Regions from separate parts of the Deinococcus carri genome, predicted to be linked through region 2. Evidence: riboswitches for the same ligand, from Rfam matches in the RefSeq annotation. Region 2 holds a riboswitch; each other region holds the start of a gene.

Evidence for each region. A riboswitch is a leader RNA that binds a small molecule or an ion and turns the genes downstream of it on or off. The one in region 2 is predicted to bind cyclic di-GMP.
Region 1: it holds a riboswitch for cyclic di-GMP, as region 2 does, so the genes downstream of both, ABEA67_RS17080 (hypothetical protein) here and ABEA67_RS00525 (hypothetical protein) in region 2, are expected to answer to the same signal.
Region 3: it holds a riboswitch for cyclic di-GMP, as region 2 does, so the genes downstream of both, ABEA67_RS15335 (beta strand repeat-containing protein) here and ABEA67_RS00525 (hypothetical protein) in region 2, are expected to answer to the same signal.

The regions. Positions count from the first base shown of each region.
Region 1 is NZ_BAABRP010000021.1:26,326-34,242, reverse strand. Features, by position in the region: gene ABEA67_RS17090 (DUF11 domain-containing protein) at 1-1,347, opposite strand, end outside; gene ABEA67_RS17085 (beta strand repeat-containing protein) at 1,497-3,779, opposite strand; gene ABEA67_RS17080 (hypothetical protein) at 3,851-4,348, opposite strand; cyclic di-GMP riboswitch class II at 4,515-4,597, opposite strand; gene ABEA67_RS17075 (vWA domain-containing protein) at 4,810-6,021, shown strand; gene ABEA67_RS17070 (DinB family protein) at 6,104-6,562, opposite strand; gene mscL (large conductance mechanosensitive channel protein MscL) at 6,618-7,034, opposite strand; gene ABEA67_RS17060 (DUF512 domain-containing protein) at 7,140-7,917, opposite strand, start outside.
Region 2 is NZ_BAABRP010000001.1:85,841-93,757, forward strand. Features, by position in the region: gene ABEA67_RS00525 (hypothetical protein) at 106-1,356, opposite strand; cyclic di-GMP riboswitch class I at 1,368-1,460, opposite strand; gene ABEA67_RS00530 (sugar transferase) at 1,877-3,190, opposite strand; gene galE (UDP-glucose 4-epimerase GalE) at 3,304-4,383, opposite strand; gene ABEA67_RS00540 (hypothetical protein) at 4,503-5,657, opposite strand; gene ABEA67_RS00545 (LCP family protein) at 5,732-6,904, opposite strand; gene ABEA67_RS00550 (lipopolysaccharide biosynthesis protein) at 7,012-7,917, shown strand, end outside.
Region 3 is NZ_BAABRP010000015.1:59,980-67,896, forward strand. Features, by position in the region: gene ABEA67_RS15315 (hypothetical protein) at 1-400, shown strand, start outside; gene xseA (exodeoxyribonuclease VII large subunit) at 410-1,633, opposite strand; gene crcB (fluoride efflux transporter CrcB) at 1,630-1,983, opposite strand; gene ABEA67_RS15330 (magnesium transporter CorA family protein) at 2,097-3,011, shown strand; gene ABEA67_RS15335 (beta strand repeat-containing protein) at 3,099-5,552, opposite strand; cyclic di-GMP riboswitch class II at 5,836-5,920, opposite strand; gene ABEA67_RS15340 (acyl-CoA dehydrogenase family protein) at 6,594-7,754, opposite strand; gene ABEA67_RS15345 (CaiB/BaiF CoA transferase family protein) at 7,751-7,917, opposite strand, start outside.

The DNA of each region.
Region 1 (7,917 bases), on a different contig from region 2:
GGTGTTGCGGGTGCCGCGGGTGCCGGCAGCGGTGACCAGCGCCTCCAGCGGGCCGCTCTGCGTGGCGTCGTAGCAGATGCGGACGAGCGCCGTCTGGCCGGGGTCGAGCGGCAGCGGCTCAGCCAGCGCCTGCCCGTTCTCGCCCGTCAGAACCGCGCGGGCCTGGCCCTGCGGGTACGTGACCGTCACCCGGAAGTCGTCGCGGACATCCCCGGTGTTCTTGAGGGTGTGGTCGAAGCACACCTGCTGGCCCATGACGGCAAAGGCCTTGCTCTGGGTGTCGGCGGCCGTGTTCTCGGGCGCTTCGGGCACGCCGGCCGGGCCGATGGCGACGGCGGGCTGGTAGCGCACGTCCACCTGGGCGCTGCCCTGCGCGGCCAGGCCACCGGCCAGGACAGTTGCGGTGTTGGGAATCACGTGGTTTTCCGCCGCCGGGGTCGCCAGCATCCGGAAGGTGAGGGTCAGGGCCGCGCCCGCGGGCAGGCTGGCCGCGCGGACGCGCACGCCGCGCACCCCGGCGGGTTCGGTCCCCTGCCAGGTCACGCCGTCGGCGGTGTATTCCAGGGTGCCGGCCGTGGTCTGGGCGCTGCCCCGCACGAACGTCAGCCCCTGCGCGATCTGCGTGTCCAGCAGGTCGGTCAGCACCACGTCCTGGCCCTCGCCCTGGCCGTCGTTACGGGTGGTCACGGTCACGGTCGTCTCGCTGCCGGGGCGCAGCAGGGCGGGCGCGAAGGCCTTCTGCACGGCCAGTTGTGGGGGCGCGCCCACCGTCACGCGGCTGACGTTGTTGCTGTCGGCCTGCTCGCCACCCGCGCAACTGGCGACCAGATTCACGTAGGCCGTGCCCTGCCCGCTCGCCGCCTCCACGGCCAGCAGCAGGTTCGCGCCCTTCTCGGGGGCCAGCGTGACGTTCTCCACGACCTGCTCGCCGGGGTCCACGGCACCGTTGCCGTTCGCGTCCAGATAGAGGCGGGTGGTGGGCGTAAAGGCGCTTCCCGCCTCGGTGCGGGCCGCCACCGGAAAGGTCGCGGTCTGGTTGCCCGCGTTGACCAGGCTGTAGGCGAAGACCGTGCGGCCGCCGTAGGGCAGGGAGGCCGTCTGTCCGGGCTGCTCCGGTGTGCCGTCGGGCGTGACGCTCACGGCGCACACGGCCTGTACGGTGGTCCGGACCACGTTGGAGACGGCACTGTCAGGACCGCCGGGGATGGCCGGATCAAAGACCGCCGTCGCCTGGTTGGTGATCTCGGTCCCGGCGGGTGTCTGGCCCTGCGCCGCCGCCAGCCCGCCCAGGGCCAGCAGCCCGGTCAGACCCAGCCGATGAGGAAGCCGCGTGAGAAAGCGATTCACAGAAGGGACTCTCCTTGGGAAAATGCCGGGAAGGGCGCGTGGGGTGGGCACTTGATGTGCGGGGGTAGAAAGTCAAAAAGAATCTGCTGTTGGGGTGTTGAGCAGGCGGCGCACCCCGCAAAACCGCAGAGGTGCGCCGGGAGGGGGCCTCAGTTCACCTTGACGGTGAAGGTGAGTTCCATCGTGGAGCCGGAGGGCAGCGCGTCGGGCACGTTGTCGCCGTTGGCGTCGGCCGCCACCGCGATGGCCGTTCCCGCTGCCGTGCCTGCCGCCGGAGCGGTGGCCGACCAGGTGCCATTCCCGATCTTGTAGATGACCTTGGTCACGGCGGTGCCGCCGATGCTCAGGCTGGCCGACTGGAAGGTGGTGTTGGTGGGCACCGTGTCGTTCAGGGCGAAGCCCGCGACCGGGGCGTTGTAGGTGTTCTTGCCGATGATCTGGTAGACGATGTTCGCGCCTGGCAGGGCCGCCGTGTTGTTGGCCGTGTAGTTCGCGGGGTTGTTGATGCCGTTTTGCGGCGTGGCCCCGGCCGCCGTCTTGCCGTCCTGCACGAACTTGGCGACGTTCACCGCACCGACCGCACCGACCTTGATGACGTCGTTGAGGTCGGTCATGGTGATGGTGCTGTAGTTGCCCACCGCCTTCTGGCTGACGGTGTAGTTGCCCGCTGCCGTGCCGGTCGGCACCGTGATGACGGCGTAGACCTTGATTTCCTGGCCGGCGGCCACGACGGGCGTGATGAAGTTGCCCGCGCCGTTGGTGGGCAGCGCCACGCCGCTGCTGTCCACATAGGTGACGGCCGCGCCCGCGGGCAGCCCGGCCACCGTGGCCGACAGGGTGTAGCTGTCGTTGTACGCGCCCATGTTGGCGACGTCCATCGGGAAGACGGCCACGTTGTCGGTGCTGTTGGCCGTGTCGGTGCTGGTGGCCGTGTTGCCCCCCGGCACCACCGTCTGCTGCGGAGCAGGGGTGGGTACTGCCCCCAGCACGCCGTCGGTGTTGTCACCGAACTGCGCCGCGCCCTGCGCCACGATGTCGAGGGTAGTGGCGTCGGCCACGATGTCCGCATCGTTGAGCGAGTCGGCACCGACGATGATGGTCAGGAGGTCCACCCGCGCGGCGTCGCTGCCGTCGGGCAGGGTCACTTCGGCGCGGTAGATCACCGTGCCGCCCGCGGGTGCCGTCACGGTCGGGTAGGTGGCCCCGCTGCCCACCGGGATGGGCTGGTTGGTGTTCGGCCCCAGGAAGCGGACCCTGGTGCCGTCGGGCAGGGTGAAGACGCCGGTGCTGGAGTCGAAGGTGGTGCCGGCCAGCAGCTTGCCGTCGGGTCCCGCCGGGAAGAGCTGCACCCGGTCGCTGGCGGTGCCGTTGTTCTTCAGGTCGTTGGTGAAGATGATGGTATCGGCGGTGCCGGGCAGATCGTTGGTCTGGCCGGTGGCCGGGCTGGTCGAGGGGTTGTCGCTGTCGGCCCTGGGGTAGGCGATCTGCTTGTTGCCCTGCACGTCGGGCACGATGGGCGTCCCGCCCGAGGTGGGGTCCGCGGGGTTGGTCGGGTAGGAGGGATAGCCGGTCGCGGGCTGGGTGGGGGTGGGCTGGTTGGGGGTACCGCCGGGCACGGTGGGCACGTTGACCGTCCCCTGCGCGGGCGGGGTCGCGCCGGTGCTGCCGTCGGGGCCGACCGGGTTGGTGGGGTTGGGGACGTTGGGGGTGCCCGTCAGAGCGGGCTGGAAGGTCGTCACCTTGACGAACTGGAGGTCCGTGCCCTGCGCCGGGGTGGTCACCACCGCGCCATTGCTGACGGTCTGCCCCTCGTACAGGGTGCTACCGGTGGGAATCCCGTTCTGGCCCGTCCCCGTGCCGGTGCCCGCGACCGAACCCTCGGGCGAGGCCCCGTAGGTCGTGTTCGCCGGGGCATTCGCCGGAAGGGTGATCTCCTGCGTGAACTTGACCACGCCCGCATTGCCCGCCGGGAGCGTCAGGCTGTAGGAACCGTCGCTGTTCTTGGCCAGCTCATTGCCGCTGGCGTCCAGGTAGCGCACGGTCAGGCCGGACGCGCTGCCGGTGGTGTTGGGGCGCAGGCTCACCGTCAGCGGCGTGTTGCCGTTGTTGACGGCGTCGTAGTCGGTCTTGATGACCTGGCCGGGGGTCGCGCCGGTCACGGTCTTGGGCGTGTTGGCGAGCGTGTTGCCGTCGGCGGTGTTGTCGTCGTACACGATGTCGAAGCCCGGCAGCGGCAGCACCGTGGTGGTCACGGTGTTGGATTTGACTTCCGGGGCGGGCTGACCCGTGCCGGGGTCCGTGAAGCTGGCCGTGGCCTGGTTGGTGATCGGCGTGCCGGCCACCGTGCTGGTGGTGTTGGGGGTGGGGGCCGCGGAAGCTGCTCCGGCAGCCAGCGCCGCCATCAGACCCAGAATCTTCGTGTTCACTTTCATGCTGTCTCCTCTGCTTGCTGCGGGCCGCGCTGTGCCCTGCGGAAGTTCTGTATTGACTTCACCTGCACGGGTTACTTCACCTGTACGCGGAAGCCGAGCGTCTTCTCTGTGCCCGCCTCCAGCGTGCCGATGGTCCAGCGGACGGCCTGGTACTCGTTGGGCTTGACCTCGACCTCGCGGGTCACGGCCTTGCCGTTCTCGGTCACGGTGACGGTCTTCTTGAGGGGCGCGGGGGCGAAGGTCTTGCCGCCGTCGATGGAGTATTCGGTGCGGACACCCTCGGGCGCAGGGCCGTCGGGCGCGAGGTAGACCATGTTCGCCGGCACGGGCAACTGGACCCGCAGGTTGGGCAGGGCAACCCTGCCGACGTTGCGCGCCGTCACCGTCTGGGCCAGCACGTCACCGGGACGCACCTTCGTGAAGGCGGGGGTGCGCTTCTCGGCCGTTTTGCCGTCCCGGGTCACGGACTGCACCAGAACCTGGTCGTACAGCAGCGACAGGGGCGAAGTGCCCTGGGCGAGTGCCACGCCGGACAGAACCAGCAGCAGGAGGGGGACTGGGGATTTCATGTCAGCTCCTTGGGGCAAGGGAGAGGGAACAGGGCGGCTGGAAGCGCTTCAGCGAAACGGAGCGCAAGATAACTTGACGTTGAAGAACCTGGTATCCCCCTGCGGGGGGACTGGACAGCGCAACCACAATGCAAAACGACCAACGAACGCGCGCCCCACCTGGGGTTCACGGCTCGTCGGTCGCACCACTGGCTCGGCGTGTGGCAGGTGCCCGGATACACCACACGCTTCATCGCCCCGGAACAGGGAGAAGGTAGTTGTCAGGCCATGACAGAAGCCTTACAGATTTTCATAAATCTCTCATCAAACAGAAACGCCAGGGTTGAGCTACGGCCGGACGCGGGAGGCTTCCGGCAGACCTCGACCCGGAAAGCGCGCTGCACGCCGCGTCGCCGGTTCCCTCCGGGCTTACAAACGCGGGGAACGTTCCGCGCCATCCTGTTTCCCACGGAGGTCCGGTCATGGCGCGTATCACGCGGTACAGCAAATTCGAGGGCGAACTCGACCAGCTCGATTCCAGCGAGCTGATGCAGATGATTCAGGAAGCCCTGCTCGGCCAGGGCATGAACGATCCCTACGACCCCGACCCGAACGCGCGCCCCAGCATGGACGACCTGTTCGACGCGATCCTGGAAGCCCTCGCGGAACGGAACATGATCCCCGAGGACCTGCTGATGGAGGCGATGCAGGCGGACGACGTGCGCGAGACGCGCCTGGGCCAGCAGATCGAGCGCCTGATGGACAAACTCCAGCAGGACGGCTTCATCCGTAAGGAGTTCGACGACGAGGAAGGGCAGGGCGGCCAGGGCGAGGCGGGCGACGCCAAGTTCCAGCTCACCGACAAGAGCATCGACTTCCTGGGCTACAAGAGCCTGCGCGACCTGATGGGGGGCCTGGGCCGCTCCAGCGCGGGCGCACACGATACTCGCGAGTACGCCTCGGGGGTCGAGATGACCGGCGAGCTGAAGAACTACGAGTTCGGGGACACCCTCAACCTCGACACGACGGCCACCCTGGGCAACGTGATCAGCAAGGGCTTCGACCAACTGGAGGAGTCCGACCTGGTGATCCGGCAGGCGGAATACAACTCCTCGGCGGCGACGGTGGTGCTGCTCGACTGCTCGCACTCCATGATCCTGTACGGCGAGGACCGCTTTACCCCCGCCAAGCAGGTCGCGCTGGCCCTGGCGCACCTGATCCGCACCCAGTACCCCGGCGACACGGTCAAGTTCGTGCTGTTCCACGACTCGGCCGAGGAAGTGCCGGTCAGCAAGCTCGCGCAGGCCCAGATCGGGCCGTACCACACCAACACGGCGGGCGGCCTGCGGCTGGCGCAGCAGCTCCTGAAGCGCGAGAACAAGGACATGAAGCAGATCGTGATGATCACCGACGGCAAGCCCTCGGCCCTCACGCTGCCCGACGGCCGCATCTACAAGAACGCCTACGGCCTCGACCCCTACGTGCTGGGGGCCACCCTGCGCGAGGTCGCCAACTGCCGCCGCAGCGGCATTCAGGTCAACACATTCATGCTGGCCCGCGACCCCGAACTCGTCGGCTTCGTGCGCCGCGTCTCCGAGATGACCCGCGGTAAGGCCTACTTCACCACCCCGCAGAACATCGGCCAGTACGTGCTGATGGACTTCGTGACGAACAAGACGAAGATGGTGAATTAGCTTTCAGCCGTCAGTGGTCAGCAGTCAGGAAGGAAAGCCGATGCTTTTGCAGGAGCTTTCCTTCTTTTTGCTGACGGCTCCCCTACCCCAGCTTCACAAACATCGGTGGCTGCACGCCCACCATGCGCGCCATCATCCAGACCTGGCCCTTGTGGTGGGCCTCGTGCTGGATCATGAAGTCGAGCAGGGCAGCGACCGGCATCTCGCGCCCGCCGAAGGCCTTCACGCGGCGGTTCATGTCCTCCTCGCTCAGGGCGCGGATGGCGAGCAGGGCGTTCTCGGTGCTCTCCTGGAGGCGGCTGCGGGCGCTGGGGAGGTCGGCGCTGCCACTGGTGTCCAAAATCGGGGCCGGGGGTTCGCTGCCCAGCAGCCCTAGAAACCGCTGACTGCTGGCCGCCAGATGGTCCGCCAGCCCGATGAAGCTCATGCCGCCCTCCCAGGGAGAAAAGGTGCTCTGCTCGTCAGGCAGCGTCTCGTAGAGGTCTTGCAGGGCCGCGCGGTGCATCTGGAAGGCGCGGGCGTAGTGGGCAGGGGTGTTCATGGGGAACAGCATAAGGGCGGTCCCGCAGAGAGCCGCCCAGGCAGGATGAAGAGGATTAAACGGACGTGCCCGGACGCCGGCGCAGCTCGTCGCGGATCTCGGCCAGCAGCTTTTCCTCGTTGCTGGGTTCGGCCACGGCGGGTTTTTCCTCGCGCTTGAAGCGGGCCATGAGCGTATTCATGGGCGTGACGACGAACAGGTACAGCACCAGCGCCGTGAGCACGAAGTTGATCAGCGCCGTGATGAAACTGCCGTAGTCCAGCACGATGGCGTCGATGCCCTGCGCCGGGTTGGCCGCGCGCAGGGTGATAGCCCCGGCCACCGCGCCGCCCGTCACCAGCTTCACCAGGGGATCGAGAAAAGCCTTGGTAAAGGCCGTCACGACGCCCCCGAAGGCCGCCCCGATCACCACACCGACCGCCAGGTCGACGACATTGCCACGCAGGATGAAGTCTCGGAATCCTCTCAACATGGTGAGTATTTTTACACTTTGTCGAGGTGCAGGTGGACCGCACAGGTGGACTGGGGCCTGCTCAGACTGAGCCTGCCTGGAGGGGGCCTGCTCCCGGCCAGCCGTTCAGGCCTGCCCGCGCTGCTCCTTGACCGCGTGGGCGCTCATGCCCCACTGGTGGCCGCTGCTCTGCACGCCTTCCAGCAGGACGCGGGCCAGTTCGCCCAGCGTCGCGCCGCCGGGGCGCACGTCCATCCGGAACTCTCCCCGCAGTTCGGTCAGGCTGGTGTCGTCGAGCATCAGCTCGGTGCCGTAGCGCAGGGTGGTCGGGGGGACGATCAGCAGGTCGGCCTCGCCGGGCCTCACCGCATGGCGGAAGCAGCGCCCGGTCAGCAGGCCTGCTACGGTGGTCACGCGCCCGAAGGTCCGATTCTCCACGGCACGCACCTCGATCTCCAGACCCTCAATCTGCCGCAGGGGGTCCACGGCGCGGTCGAGCGACTCCGCGAACAGCAGGCCCGTTCCCAGAATCACCTTGCGGGGGGCCGGGAGGGCGGCAGGAAGCTCGGGCAGGCCTTCCGTGAGGAAGTCGCGGATCATGCCCACCCCGTTTTCCAGCATCGGGAAGCCCTCGTATTCCTCCTCGCTGGGCAGCGGCTCGCCGGCCAGCAGATACAGCTCGTCGGAGGGGAAGACGAAGCGGGTGCCGCGTTCATTCAGGAACTGCCTGCGCCAGCGGTTCAGGCGGGCCAAGGTGTCCTGCGCCTCCTCGCGCGTGAAGGTCCGCACGTCGGGGAGGTTCTTCCGGTGCCCGGTCAGGCCGATGGGCACCACCGCCGCCGAGATGACGTTGGGGCGGCTGCTCAGGTACTCCACCGTCTCATCGAGATGCTCGCCGTCGTTG
Region 2 (7,917 bases):
CGTGCCTGTTGATCCCGCATCTGGGAAGAGGCAGCGGTGAGGGAGAACAGTTCCCTCACCGCTGCCTCTTCCCGCCGCTCCGCGTGGCTTGCAACCCCGCGCGGGTCAGCGCACCTCGTACCAGTGGGCGGCCAGCGGCGTGACGGCCCCGGTCACGGTTCCGTTTTGCAGTTTCAGGCCGGTGGGCCGCCCGGCGAAAAGGGGCACCAGTTGGGTGGCCTGGCCGTCCAGCGTCACCTTGACGGTCTGGCGGCTGGTTTCGCTGAGGCTGACCACCTGGAGGTAACGGCGGCCCTGGTAGGTCCAGAGGGTCGCGCGGGCCTCCGGGGTGTTGACATTCAGGCTCCGGCGCTGGCCGTCCATCAGGAACGGGGCCAGCAGCTTGACTTCCCCGGCCACCCGCTTGAGTTCGGCCCGCAGCGCCGCGCCACCGGGGGCAGCCAGATCGTTGGTGGGATCGAGGTAGGTGTAGTACAGGATGCCCTTGACGCCCGCCCCGAGGGCCTGGTTGGTCATGCTGTAGAGTTCGCGCGCGTTCGGCAGGCGGCCATCCTTCCAGCGGAAGCTTTGCAGGTTGGCGATGGGCAGCGTGCCCTTGCGGCTGGCCTCCGTGACCAGGCGCTGCATGACCGGGTACACCACCCCCACGCTGTCCCCGCCGTCCACCGGATAGGACTGGTTGCCGACCGCGTCGGCCCGCCCGAAGTAGTCGGTGTGGCTGTTGGCGAAGGAAATCGCCATGCTGGTGTAGGTCAGGTGCCGGGAGTCCAGCGCCTTGGTGGCCTGGTTCCGCCGCTCCAGCTCCTGCGGCGTCACGAGGTTGTTGCAGTCGTCGGCGATCATCCAGCCCAGCACCGCCGGATGGTTCTTCAGGGTGTTGATCGACACGTCGTTGAAGTCCTCGACCAGCAGCTTCATGCCCCGGCTCTGGGCGGTGTTGAGCAGCTTGGTGTAGCCGGGCAGGTCGTCCTGCGGGTCGAACATGGTCGCGTTCATCAGGTTGAAGCCCATGTCCGCGATGGCCTGGAGGTCGCGCAGGCGGCGCTCGGCATTCCCGGCCCACGAGACGTGGTAGAAGCCCATCGGGAACATGGGCTGCCCACCCACCAGCAGCGTGCCGTCGGCGCGGACGGTGGCGGCGGTGTCGGTCGCCGCCGCCCCGGCCGTCAGGGCTTGCAGGCGCTGCGTAGCGTCGAGAGTTTCGCCCTCGCTCGCCTGCCGCTCCTCGCCGCTGTCACCGGGGGTGACCGTCCCCCCCGGCGCAGTTCCGGGCAGGGAAGCCTGGGGGGCGGAGGGCTGCCCGCAGGCAGCCAGCAGCAGCGTCAGGGCACAGGCCAGCGTTCCGATTTTTTTCATGGCGTCCTTCTTTCGGTAGCCCGGCGGACTCTTCGGCCTGGGTGCGGCGCGGGAGTTCCGTGGCTTTGCGTCACCTCCTCGCGGAGGTTTTGCCTTTGTCGAGATGGGCGGAGAGTGGTGGATGGAAAATGGGTGTGCGGAAGGTCCTTGCCTTCAGAGCGGCAAGTTCCAGAACCGGGAGGCCAGAGAGGAAGAGGGGAAGATGGGCTTAGCTCTGTGAAGACAGGTTAAGCATCTGTTCTTACATTAACCATACATAAACACTGCTGGCTGCCAAGATTCTCACAGGCCGGGTGAGGAGAGACACAGAGACAGGGTATGAGCCACCCAGAGCTTTCCCGGGGTAAGGTTCAAAAGTTGAGCGTGCCTCTCATGCCCGCGGTCGTGAGGCTCTTTTTGCCTCTCTGCAAGCAGCTCTGGGTGTCGTCTCGTGGGGGCTGGGACAGCTCCGCAGGGGAGAGGGGACACGCAGGCCTCCCCGGAGACCTCTGCTTCTGAAAGACCCTTTTGAAACAGGCTCTCAGCGGGAGCCGAAGCCGGTCAGGATGGTCCAGATCGTCTTGCCGACGATCAGCAGGTCGAGGGAGAGCGAGAGGTGCTTGACGTAGTACAGGTCGTAGCGCAGCTTCTCGGTGGTCTGGCCCAGGTTGTCGGTGTAGCCCTGGTTGACCTGTGCCCAGCCGGTGATGCCGGGGCGGACCCAGTGGCGGCAGGCGTACAGCGGGATGCTTTCCTCGAAGTCGGCGGCAAAGGCCCACTGTTCGGGGCGCGGCCCGATGATGCTCATCTCGCCGCGCAGCACGTTCCAGAACTGGGGCAGTTCGTCGAGGCGGAACTTGCGCAACAAGGCCCCGACGGGCGTCACGCGCATGTCGCCCTGCCGCGCGAAGGCTGGCCCCGACCGCTCGGAGTCGGTGGTCATGGTACGGAACTTGGCAATCTGGAAGGGCTGCCCGTTCCGGCCCACCCGCTCCTGCCAGAACAGCACCGGGCGGCCACTGTTGAAGTACACGACCAGCGCCACGGCGGCCAGCAGCGGCAGCAGCAGCGGCAGCAGCAGCAGCGTGACCACGATGTCCAGCGCGTGCTTGAAGGGTTCGTAGCCCGATCGGAAGGTGTTGTCCGTCAGGCCCTCCCGGTCAATCGCGTGCAGCGCCACCCGGCCGGTGAGTTCCTCGTCGGCCAGCACCTTGGGCCAGAAGGGGACCTGGGTGACGTAGGCATGTTCCAGCAGCCGCTGGTAGTCGGTGGAGGTGCCGCGCTCCGGCTCGACCAGCAGCAGGTCGACGTGTTCCAGCATGCCGGGGTCGCGCGGACTCACCGGCACGAACTGCACGCGCGGATGGTGGAGGGTGGCGGCGGGCAGCAGGGGCGGCTGGCCCGTGGCCGACAGCGTGAGTTCCGACACGCCCAGCCGCAGCGGGGGTGAGACACGCCATATCCAGCCCAGGGCGAGCAGCGTCAGCCCGAACCACAGGCCATGCAGGGCCAGCAGCCAGGGCAGCGCCGCCCCCTCACCCACCGCCAGAAACAGCGCGCCGGCGACCAGCAGTGTCCGCAGCGGCACCACCACGACCGGACGGCCCGGCGAGAGCCGGGTGCCTGCGCCGCCACGCCTGCTCAGCAGCCAGCCCAGGACCCCCGCCAGCAGCCACAGCCTCAGCAGCAGGTTCCGGGTGGGCAGCTCCAGCCCCAGCAGCCCCAGCCCCACCCAGAGCAGTGTCCCCATCAGCAGCAGACCCAGCGCGTCGACCAGCCACGTGAGCTGCCGGACCTGTGGGGGCCGGATCAGGTGAGCGGGAACGGTGTCGGGGTTAAAGCGCGTTTCCTGCATGGGCTAACGCTGCCTCCTGGCTCCTCGGAACGGCCGCTGGCGGGGCTGGGGCCAGTGACTCCGGGGGCGGGGAGGCGGGCTGGTAGGCGGGGCGGCCGGTTCTGCGGCTACGTTCAACCGGCCACCGCTTCTGTTTCCGTTGCCGGGGGGTGGAGCCTGGCCTCCCGCTGCGCCTCCCAGGCCAAGGCGCTGGCGATGGCCTCGCGGGAGGTGTGCCGGGGGAGCCAGTTCAGCCAGGCACGGGCGCGGGAAATCTCGGCGCAGGCCCCGGCACTGTCGCCGGGGCGGCGGGGGCTGTCCTGCACGTCGAGGGTGGTCCCGGCGACCTCTTGAAAGGCCTCCAGCAGTTCGCGCACGGTGGTGCCGCTGCCGGTCCCCACGTTGATGGGCAGGAACACCTGGGCCTCACCCAGGTCCGCCTCTGCCTGAGCAAAGGCCTCGTCGAAGTGTTCGGCCGCCGCCACGTGGGCCAGCGCCAGGTCCCAGATATGGATGTAGTCGCGCAGGCCGGTGCCGTCGCGGGTGGGGTAGTCGGTGCCCATGACGGAGAAGACGGGCTGCCGGCCCTGCCAGGTGGCGACCAGACGGCCCAGCACATGTGAGGGGTCGGGCAGGTAGGGGCCAGTCCGCAGTTCCGGGTCGGCCCCGATGGGATTGAAGTACCGCAGGGCAATGGCACGCAGCGGCGCGGAACTGCCCGCGCTGGCCGCGCACAGGTCGCGCAGGACTTCTTCCATCATCCACTTGCTGCGGGCATAGGGACTCAGGGGGCGCAGCGGGCTGGCCTCCGTGACCTGAAGGCCGGCGGGTCCGTCACTCGGGGGGCTGTCGTAGATGCTGGCGCTCGAACTGAAGATGACGCGCCGCTGCCCCAGCGCCAGCAGGGTCTCGAACAGGGTCAGGCTCTTCACCACGTTCTCGCGGTAGTACAGCGCGGGCTGCGCCAACGACTCCGACACCACGATCCGCGCCGCGAAGTGCAGCGTGGCCGTGATGTCGGGGTGCTCCTCGAAGATGCGCCGCACCAGCGCCGTGTCGGCGATATCCCCCTGGTAGAAGATCCGGCCCGCGACAAAGGCGGCAGGACCGGTGACCAGCGAATCCAGCACCACCGGGACGTGCCCGGCCTGCTCCAGCGCCGTGCAGACGGTACTGCCGATATAGCCGGCCCCGCCGGTCACCAGGAGTTTCATCTCCTGAGTATAGGAAAAAGGCGGGCGGCCCAGGACAGGACCCCACCCATTGGCTCTGCCCACCGTTAAGGCCGCTCGTCAGGGCCGGGGTGGAGCGTTCACCCGGGACAGGTTCTGGCCTATTCGAGCCGGTAGACCACCACTTCCAGCGGGGCCAGACGGCCCGTCACGGTCTGCCCGTTCAGGCGCAGCGTCCGGGCACGGCCCACCAGGGAGCGCAGGCGGTGCGGGGCGCTCGGGAGGGACAGCTTCACGTCCCGCCACTCGCTGCGGCTGTTGTTCAGGGCCAGCAGGGTGTCTCCGTCCGGCCCGCGAAACTGCACGACCAGGGGCCGCGTTCCGTTGCCGCCTTCCAGTTCGGTCCGCGCCCCGTTTAGCAGGGCGGGGGAGAGCAGCGCCACCTCGCGGGCCAGCTGCCGCGCGGCGTCCCACAGCCGGGGTTCGCGGTTCAGGTCCACCTCGCGGGCGCGGTAGGCGTAGTACACGACGCCCTTCACGCCGGCCATCAGGGCCTGGTAGGTCATGTTTCTCAGCTCGGCGCTGCTGGGGGGGGGCTGCCCGGGCTTCCAGGCGAACGTCTGGAGGTTCGCCAGCGGCACGGTGCCGGTGGACAGGGACGTCTGCACGGCGCTGCGCATCACGCGGTAGGTTACGGCGATATCGTCGAGGCCGATGGGGTAGCTCTGGTTGCCCACCATGTCCGACAGGCCGAAATACTGCTGTTCGGGGCGGTCATACCCTACCGAGAGGCTGATGTAGGTGAGCTTGTCGGGGGCCAGCGCCTTGATCGTCTGGTGCCGCCTTCGGACCTCGGCGGGCGTGACCAGGGCGTTGCTGTCGTCGGCCAGCTGGAAGCCCAGCACCGCGGGGTAATGGTCGACCTCCTGTACCGTGGCCGGCCCCAGACCGTAGGTCAGCACGTACACTCCGCTGCGCTGCGCCGTGTCCAGAAAGGCCTCGTAGTCCGCCACGTCCTGATCGTTGATGGGTTCCGTGACCAGCAGGTTGAACCCCGCCGTCCCGATCCGGCGCACGTCCTCCTGGCGCTGCTGCATGGCCCCGCCCCTTGCCCAGGACACGTGGTAGAAGCCGAAGGGGAAGAAGGGTACCCCGTTGACCAGCACCGTCCCGTCGGCCCGGTGGCGGACCACCGACGCCCTGCCGCTCAGCAGGCCATGCTCGGGCAGCAGCAACCGCGCGCCCGGATGACGCGGCAGGCACCCCGTCAGGCCGAGGGCGCAGAGCGCGGCGGCCAGCAGCATCCGGCTGTTCATGAACCGCACCCTAAGGCCCCGGCATGAGAGGTCGCCCCACCGCGTCTCAGGTTCGCCGGCAGCCCGGCCCCGGCTCAGCGCAGCAGCAGGTGCAGCCGCCGGCGCTCGGCATCGGAAACGAGGTAGTACCAGACCCGGCCCACCATGCGGCCCACGCCCTGCACCCGCACCACCTGCTGCCGGTCGAGCAGGTAGGGCTGGCTGGTGCGCAGCCGCACCACCTCGGAGGGCGAGAAGTTGGTGCGGAGGTTGCCCTCGACCTGGTGCAGCACGCCGGTCAGCTCACTGCTGGACAGGTCGCCCAGCGCCGTCATCAGGCTGCGGATGACCTCCTGCTGCCGGTCGTTGCGGCCCAGGTCGCCCCGGGGGTCCTGCTTGCGCATCCGGGCGTAGGCCAGCGCCTGCGTGCCGTTCAGGTGCATGGTGCCGGGCTGGAACGTCTCGCCGTCGAGCGAGAAGCTGAAGGTGGGGTGGACGGTCACCCCTCCCACCGCGTCGATGGCGTCCCGGAAGCCCCCCAGGCTCACGGCGACCACCTTGTCCATCGGGATGCCCAGGAACCGCTCGACCGCCACGGTCTGGAGGCTGGCCCCGCCGTAGCCGTAGGCCGCGTTGATCTTGACCGGACCGTGTTCCGGCAGGTTCACGCGCGTATCCCGCGGCAGGCTCAGCAGCGATAGCCGCCGCGCCGCCGGGTCGAAGGTCAGGACCAGCAGCACGTCGGCGCGGCCCCCCTTCAGCGTCTCCTGGTCGGTGCCGATCAGCAGCACATGTATCTTCTGTCCGGTGCCCAGCCGCTCGGTAAAGGTGAGGGGCCGGGCCGGAGCCGGGGTCGTGGCCGGGGGGACCTTGGCCGGCGGGGGGGTTGGGGAGGGTGCCGGGTCGGGAGCCGCGGGCTGGGCTGGCGCTGGCTCCGGCGTGTCCCCTGCCGGGGGGGTGGCTGGGGCAGGGGTGGGGGTCTGGACGGCTGGGGCTGGCCGGGCAGGTGGTTGCGCTGTCGGCTGTGCCGGGGGTTGCGCCGCAGGCTTGTAGCGCCCCAGCGACACGGGATGGTCCGGGGGCGGCAGCGCCCTGAACACCGGGTCGTCGAGAACCCCGGCCGGGGGCGGCAGGCCGTCGCCCTCCATCTCCTGGTACACCTCGACGCCGACCGCCTGAATCTCCTGGTGGGTGCGGAACAGGGAGAGGCCGATCAGCAGCGCCGCCAGCCCCAGGACGCCCGCCCCGATCCACCACCACCGCCTCATCCCGGCACTATAGAGCGGTGTGGGGGGTCCGGCCGCTATGCTGCCGGCAGAGTTTTCGCCGCGCCCGCCTCCCCCTCCCCAGCCGTCCCCTACCCAGGAGCCACGCCATGCCTTCCCGTTCCCCCCAGTCCGCCCTGTCTTCCGCGTCCGCTCCGGCGCGGTTGGGTCTGCGGGCGGGTATCGTCTGGACCTTCGGGGGGCAACTGACCTACGCGGCGGCGCAGTGGGGCATGGTCGCCTTGCTGGCGCGGCTGGGGAGCGCGGCGGACGTGGGCGCGTATTCGCTGGGTCTGGCGCTGACCGCGCCCCTCTTTCTGCTGGTGGGCCTGCAACTGCGCAGCGTGCAGGCGACCGACGTGCGGGCCGAGTACGCCTTCGCGCAGTATTTCAGCCTGCGGGTGCTGGGCCTGGGGCTGGGTCTGGCCCTGACGGTGGTGCTGGCCGCGCTGTACCCCCAGGCCCGCCTGGTGCTGGCCGGGCTGGGCCTCGCCCGGGTGCTGGAGGGCCTCATCGACGTGGCCTACGGCCTGATGCAGCAGCGCGAACGTCTGGACTGGGTGGCCCGCTCCACCATGGCGCGAGGTGTGCTGGGGCTGGGTCTGCTGGGCGCGGCCTTTGCCCTCAGCGGCAGCGTGGCGCTGGGAACCGCCGGGATCGCGCTGGCGAACCTGCTGGTGTTCGTGCTGTACGACCTGCCGCGCACCCGCGTGCTGGACCGGGGCCGCTGGTGGACCCCCCGCATTCCGCCCGGTCTGCTGCGGGTCGCCCTGCCGCTGGGTGTGGTGATGGGCCTGGTGTCGCTGGGCGCGACCCTGCCGCGCCTCTTTGTCGAGCGGGAGCTGGGGACCGGGGCGCTGGGCGTCTACTCCGCGCTGGCCTATGTCAGTGTGGCGGGCAGCGTCATCGTGACGGCCCTCGGCACGGCCGTGACGGCCCGGCTGTCGCAGCAGTACGCGGCAGGCCAGCGCGCGGGCTTCGTGCGCCTGACACTGGCGCTGACGGGCGCGGCGGCG
Region 3 (7,917 bases), on a different contig from region 2:
GGGCGACCAGTTCCTCCTCACTGGCACCACCCGTGACGGTCAGGCCGTGTCGCAGACCGTTACCCTGCGCGATGCGGGCAAACGCGACGAGGACGGCGACTGGAGCTACCGGGCCGACGGGAAGACCAGCAGCTCGGCACGGGTCACCATCGACACCGAGCAGGACTTTCTGGTCGTGCTGGAGGGGGCCGAGCTGGAAACCAGCCTCACGGAAGGGAAGATCCTGGGCTGTTTTGCCCAGCCCAGCGGCCCCGGCTGGCGCAGTGCCGAAGGCTTTCTGCTGCGGCAGACCCTCCCCGAACTGATCGAGCTGGCGGGCCAAGTGGAGGGCAAATCGAACCTCACGGCTCTCCAGGCGCTGATCAAGGCGGCGGGCGAGTGCCGCGTCACGCGGAAGTAGGCCCGAGGCTCAGTCCCCCGAGCCGTCCTCTGCCCGCACCCCCACCGGGCCGTCCCCGAACGTCAGGGTGAGCGCTTGCCCCGGCTGCACCTGCGCGGCGCGGGTGACGGGCTGGCCGCGTTCGTCGCGCACCAGGGCGTAGCCGCGTGCCAGGGTCCGCTCGGGCGTGAGGCCCAGGGCCTGGCGCATCAGCGCGTCGGTCTGGGCCTGGGCCGCATCGGCGCTTCGGAGGGCGGCGCGGTGCAGGCGGTCTTGCAGCCAGCCCACGCCCGCGTCGGCGTTCACCAGCACGTCGCGGGCGTGGGCGCGGATGGTGCGGGCATCCTCTTGGGCCTGTGCGGCGGCGGCGGCCACGGTGCGGACAATCAGGCCCGCTGCTTTGCTGGGCGTGTCGGTGCGGATGCAGGCCACCTCGTCGGGAAGGGTGTCGTCGCGGGCGTGGCCCAGCCCGGTGATGACGGGTGCGGGAAAGGTCGCCAGCGCGCGGGCCACCGCCAGGTCGTTCAGCCAGGCGAGGTCCGTCACCGCGCCGCCCCCCCGGATGACCACCAGCGCGTCGAGCGGTTCCTCCTCGTGCGCCTCCCGCGCCTGTGAGATGGCCCGCGTGAGGCTCGCGGAGGCCTCGCGGCCCTGGAAGGTGGCCTCCAGGTACAGGAACTGCACGGCCCCGGCGGCCTCCAGCGCGTCCGTCTCGCGGCGGAAATCGCCCAGGCCCGCCGCCTCCGCCGGGCTGATGACGGCCACGCGGGCGTAGTCGGTGGGCGCGGGTAGGGCGCGGTTCAGGCCGTACACGCCCTCGGCCACCAGCGTCTCGCGCAGGGTGTCCAGCCGCAGGGCCGCGTCCCCCAGGGTGAACTCGGGGGACACATCCAGCACGTTCAGAGAGAAGCCGTACTGCGGGTGAAACTCCGCCGTGCAGAACAGCAGCACCTTGAGGCCCGCCGTGAGGGTGCCGCCCGTTGCGCGGCGGAACTTGCCCTCCAGGGCGTAACGCTCGCGCGCCCAGACCGTGGCGCGGCACTTGGCGACCTCCGCGCCGTCCTCCAGTTGCACGAGGTCGAGGTAGAGGTGGCGGCGGTCGGTCAGGCTGGCGATCTCGGCCCGCACCCACACCGCCCCCGGCACGCCCCGCGCGATAACCTGGCCCACGTAGACCAGCACGTCGGCCAGGTCGAGGAACTGCTCGGGCGGGCGGGTGGCCTCGGCCTTCTTGCGCCTGCGCCCGCCCGTCATAGCCGCGCCCCCAACTCCCGCCCCAGGACGGCGGCCAGCACACCCAGGCCCACGCTGAGGAGGGCGTACAGCACCGCTGCCCCACCCGCTCCCCGCATCAGCAGGCCGTCCACCTCCACGCTGAAGGTGGAAAAGGTGGTGAAGGCTCCCAGCACCCCGGTTCCGAAGGCCAGCCGCGCCGCTTCCGGCCACAGCCCCCGCCCCACCCGCGCCAGCGTCAGCCCCAGCAGAAACGACCCCAGCACGTTGATGCCCAGCACGGCGAGCGGAAGTCCCGTCCGGGCCACCAGCGGCGTGAGCAGGAGCGTGACGCCATAACGCGCCGCCGCGCCCACCGCGCCGCCTGCCATCACCCAGAGCCATGCGTTCACGGGGGATAGAGTACGCGGTTTGCAGGGCGCGGTACGCGGTGAAAAGAATCAAACCGCGTCCTGCGTACCGCGCACGGCGTACCCTGTCCGGGATGATTCGCGCCCAGACCTTCACCGGCACGCCCCTCGACTGGACCGGGCAGACCCAGGGCGTGTGGGTGGACGCGCAGGGGGCCACGCCGGAGGAGCTGGCCCGCTTGCAGGCCGCCTTTCCGCTCAACCGCCTGGCGCTGGAGGACGCGCTGGAGCAGGGCCACTGGAGCCGCGCGGAGGTCTACCCCGAACACGCCTTCGTCACCATCCGCTCCTTTGCCCGCCCCGCCGACGCCGACGAGTTCACCGAGCGCCTGAGCCTCTTTCTTTACCCCGACGCCGTTCTGACCCTCAGCAGTGCGGGCACGCGGGCACTGGAGGCGGTCTGGGGGCTGGTAGGCCGTGAGAGCGTGAACACCGCCTCCGAGATCGGGTATGAGCTGCTGGACCAGACCGCCGACACCTTCTTCACCCTGGCCGACGCGCTGGAGGGCCGGGTGGAGGCGCTGGAGGAGCGCGTCTTTACCGACGGCCGCCGCAATCCGGTCGCGGAGGTGTTCGCGCTCAAGCATGTGCTGGCGCAGGGCCGCCGCCTCAGCACCGACGCGCGGGAGGCGGTGACGCTGCTGGTCCGCCACGCCGGCGGCACCACGGCCGAGCTGGTCCGCTACCGCGACGTGCTGGACTCCTTCACGCGCGTCAGCAGCCGCCTGGACGGGCTGCGCGACTTCCTGACCAGCCTGCTCGACCTGCACCTGAACCTGCAAAGCCAGCGCATGAACGAGGTGATGCGGACCCTGACCGCCGTCAGCGTGATCTTTTTGCCGCTGACCTTCCTGGCGGGCGTGTGGGGCATGAACTTCCAGCACATGCCCGAACTGCACACCCGCTTCGGCTACGCCTTCGCCTGGGCGAGTTTCCTGCTGATCGGGGGGCTGCTGGCCGCCTATTTCAAGCGCCGGGGGTGGTGGTGAGGGGCCAGAGCAAACCCTGCCCCGGACCAGAAGCGGTTGCCGGGGCAGGGCAGAGTGCCGGACGTTACGTTATCTGAGGGGCCAGGACTACTGCACGAAGGCGTAACGCACGCGCAGCTCCGAAAGTGCTCCCACGACCCCGCCGAAACGCAGCTCCACGCTGTCGAACGCCTTGCTCGTCTGGAAACTGACGGTCTGCACGTCACTGCCCGGCGCGAGCAGCGCCAGGTCCAGCAGGTCGCCCCCGCTGCGCGTTTCCTGCACCTGACCGTTCAGCAGCGTCACCAGGGTGAGGCCAGACAGCACTCCGGCATCCAGCAGGCTGCCGGGGCGGCGGACGACAAAGCCCACGCGGCTGCCTGCCGCCTGCGGTGCCGTGCCGATGACACGCAGGTAGGTGTAGCTCAGCGCACCCACCGTGACCTTCATCGACGCCTCGTCCGTGAGGTCGCCGTTCACGACATTCAGGGCGTTGTCCACCGAGCACAGCAGGCACAGCTCACTCCGGCCCGAGTTCACGGTGTACCCGCTGCCCACCAGGGGCCGGGGTTGCGCGGTCTGCTCGCCACTCACGGTGATGCTGACGTTGACGGCGTTCGAGGCGTTCCCCGCCGCGTCGTAGGCCCGGACGACCAGCGTGTGTGCCCCGGCAGGCAAAGTCGGCAGGGTGGTGTCCAGATTGACCGTCTGACCGGGGGTGATAGCCAGGTCGGTGGGCGTGCCGTTGTCGAGGGTGTAGGTCACGCGGGTGACGCCCTGATTGTCGCTGGCGGTGCCGGTCAGGCGTACGGGGTTGGTCGTGGTGGCACCGTTGACGGGGGAAGTGAGCGTCAGGGTCGGGGCCACGGTGTCGCCGGGCTGGCCTGTGCCGCCTCCGGCAGTGACGGTGAAGGTCGTGCTGGCGGCGTTCGAGGCGTTCCCCGCCGCGTCGTAGGCCCGGACGACCAGCGTGTGTTGCCCGGCACTCAGGTCCGGCAGGGCAAAGTCGAAGTTGACCGAGGCTCCGGCAGTGAGGGGCGCATTGACCTCGGGGCCGTTGTCGAGGGTGTAGGTCACACGGGTGACGCCCTGATTGTCGCTGGCGCTGCCGGTCGCACGCACAGGGTTGGCCGTGGTGGCCCCATTGGCGGGAGAAGTGAGCGTCAGAGTCGGGGCGACGGTGTCACCGGGCTGACCTGTGCCGCCTCCAGCAGTGACGGTGATGGTCGTGCTGACGGCGTTCGAGGCGTTCCCTGCCGCGTCGTAGGCCTTCACGGTGATGGTGTGCTGTCCAGCCCCCAGGTCCGGCAGGGCAAAGTCGAAGTTGACCGACGCTCCGGCGGTGAGGGGCGCATTGACCTCAGGGCCGTTGTCGAGGGTGTAGGTGACGCGGGTAACACCCTGGTTGTCGCTGGCGGTGCCGGTCAGGCGTACAGGGTTGGCCGTGGTAGTGCCGTTGACGGGGGAAGTGAGCGTCAGGGTCGGGGCCACGGTGTCGCCGGGTTGACCTGTGCCGCCTCCGGCAGTGACGGTGATGGTGCGGGCCGCGGTGCTGCTGTTGCCCGCCGCGTCATAGGCCTTCACGGTGATGGTGTGCTGCCCGGCACCCAGGTCCGGCAGGGTAAAGTCGAGGTTGGCCGATGTCCCGGCGCTGAAGGGTGCATTGACTTCGGGGCCGTTGTCGAGGGCGTAGGTCACGCGGGTGACGCCCTGGTTGTCACTGGCGGTGCCGGTCACGCGCACGGGGTTGGCCGTGGTGGCCCCGTTGGCGGGAGAAGTGAGCGTCAGGGTCGGGGCCACGGTGTCGCCGGGCTGGCCTGTGCCGCCTCCGGCGGTGACGGTGATGGTCGTGCTGACAGCGTTCGAGGTGTTCCCCGCCGCGTCGTAGGCCCGGACGACCAGCGTATGTGCCCCGGCGGGCAAAGCCGGCAGGGTGGCGTCGAGGTTGACGGTGGTGCCGGGCGTCACGTCCAGATCACGCTCGGCGGCCCCATCGAGCGTGTAGGTGATGCGGGCCACGCTCTGGTTGTCGCTGGCGGTGCCCGTCAGACGCACGGGGTTGGCCGTGGTGGCACCATTGATGGGGGAAGTGAGCGTCAGGGTCGGGGCGACGGTGTCGCCGGGCTGGCCCGTTCCCCCGTTCCCGTTGATGGTGACGGTCCGCGTGACGGAGGTGCTGTTGCCCGCCGCGTCATAGGCCGTGACGGTCAGGGTGTACGTCCCGGCCTTCACGCCGCAAAGGCAGAGGCTCTGGCTGATGTTGCCGTCGGCGGGCAGGGTCAACGTCTGCTCGTTGCCGTTCCCCAGGCGGTAGGTGAGGCGGCTCAGGCCCACGTTGTCACTGACCCGGCCCTGTAGCAGCAGGCTGCCGGTGGCGCTGCTGCCCTCCAGCGGAGAGGTGAGTTGCAGGGTGGGTTTGACAGTGTCCGTGACGCCGGGCTGACCCCCAGGGCCAGGATTGGGGTTGAGCGCAGGGTTTTGCCCGCTGCAACTGGCCAGCAGGGTGACGGTCAGCAGCGTGGCGGCGGCAAGGCGGCCATTCCGGGAAAGCATCGAGATCATGGCGTTCTCCTTGAGGGTGTGAGAAGACATGGCAGAGACGACGCACAGCCAGAGGGGATAAACTGAACTGCTGCCTACTTCCAGGGGAAGGCAGGGCAGAACAGGTGTGGATTCGGGGAGAGGGATAGGTTCAAAACGGGCCTGCTGGGGCCAGAAAAAGAACCCGGAGCAATGCACCACCTCCTGCTGGAAACCGGTTATAGGTCAGCGGTGCCGCGCCCACCAGGAAGCTGTGGGGGCTGCTGCCCTAACGGTAAGAAAAGTTGCCGACACGCCGTGTTCGCATGTCCCAAGTCGGTCGCACCACTGGCTCCACCCGTTCCAGGTGCCCGTATACGGAACGAGGTTTCGTTGCCCCTTGGATAGCAATTGCATTTCAGCTACCCAGGTTCAATCTATGAAAAGACACCTGTTGCCGAATGAGGGCCAAGTTGAAGGTCCTTATTTTGGTTCTCATGCTTTGGGTGGTATGGGGGTATATAGGTTCCGCATCCTCCGTCATAGCCCTTCTCCTGCATCGCTTTGTAGAGCTGTTCCACCCGTTTCTGCCGCTGTTGTTCCTGCTCTGTCCGGTTGGATGGAGCAGCTCATTGCTGTTTAGGGTCTGTTTTGAAAGTTGGGCGGAACTTCTCAGACACGTGATGGGGACGCACTTTTTTTCCTCTGCAAGCCGCTCTACGAATTCCCCCTTACGGAGGAGAGTGGGACGGGTGCAGTTTCGCAGGAGAGAGGGGAGCGGGCACAACCTCCCAGCGCGCTTGGGACCTTTTGAAACACGCGCTTAAAGCATGGCCCGCCGTGGGATGGACTCGCAGCCCGGCACAAGGTGAGCGACTGAACGGCGAGGGTCCAGCCGCTCCAGCGCCGTCGCGTGGAAGCACCCCCACGCACCTCCCCGGCCTGATTCGGCCCGCTTTCCAGCCAGAGCAGCCCTGTAGGCGCTCCCCTTCAGCACATAGCCCAGACTCCCGCCCTCCGCTACAGCGAGCAGCGTGGCCTGCTGATGTCGGGGGAGGCGAGGCGTCCCGCGCGCTCATGTCCCTACTCCAGCGCGTTCTGCCCGGTGAGGTGCCGCCCCACGATCAGGGTGTGAATGTCGTGGGTGCCCTCGTAGGTGTCCACCGTTTCGAGGTTCAGCATGTGGCGGATGACCGGGTACTCGGTGGTGATGCCGTTGCCGCCCAGCATCTCGCGGGCCAGCCGTGCCCCCTCCAGCGCCACCCGCACGTTGTTGCGCTTGGCGACGCTGACCTGGGCGTAGTTCATCTTCCCGCTGTCCTTGAGCTGCCCCAGCCGCCATGCCAGCAGCAGCCCGGTGGAGTGGTCGGTCGCCATCCGGACCAGCTTGTCCTGCACCAGTTGCCGCGCGGCGATGGGTTTGCCGAAGGTGGTGCGGCTGCCGGTGTAGTCCAGCGCCGTTTGCAGCACTGCCTCCAGTGCCCCTATCGCCCCCCAGGCAATCCCGAAGCGGGCAGAGGTCAGGCAGGAGAGGGGCGACTTGAGGCCCCCCGAACCGGGCAGCAGATTCTGGGCCGGAATGCGGCAGTCTTCCAGCACGATTTCCCCGGTGACCGAGGCGCGCAGGCTCATCTTGCGGTGAATCTGGGGCGCGCTGAACCCCGGCGTGTCGGTGGGCACGATAAAGCCGCGCACCACGCCCTCATCATCCTTGGCCCAGACGACGGCGATGTCCGCGACCGGGCTGTTGGTGATCCACATCTTGTTGCCGTTCAGGACGTAGCTGTCGCCGTCCTTGCGGGCGCGGGTGCGCATCGCGCCGGGGTCGGAGCCGCCGTCGGGTTCGGTGAGGCCGAAGCAGCCGATCAGCTCGCCGGAGGCCAGGCCGGGCAGGTACTTCCGTTTCTGGTCCTCGCTGCCGTAGGTGTAGATCGGGAACATCACCAGGCTGCCCTGCACGCTGGCGGCACTTCTGAGGCCGCTGTCCACCCGTTCCAGCTCGTACATCATCGCGCCGTAGGCGCTGTAGCTGACGCCTGCCCCGCCGTACTCCTCGGGCGTGGTCGGCCCCAGCAGGCCCATCTGGCCGAACTGGCGCATCACCTCACGCACGGGCAGATCGCCGCTGTCCCACCAGTCGGCGATGCGGGGCATCAGCTCGCTGTCACAAAAGGCGCGGACGCTCTCGCGGATGAGGCGCTCCTCGGGGGTCAGCAGGTCGAACACGGCGAATTCGTCGATCATGGGGTCTCCTTGTGGGATTCGGCCAGGCCCAGCTCAGACAGCACCTCGTCCGTGTGCTGTCCCAGGGTCGGGGGGGCGCGGCGCACCGGGGGGCGCTGGCCGTCCAGGCTCCAGGGCGGGGCGGTCACGGTGGTCTGGCCCAGTGATGCGTGCGGCACGGTCA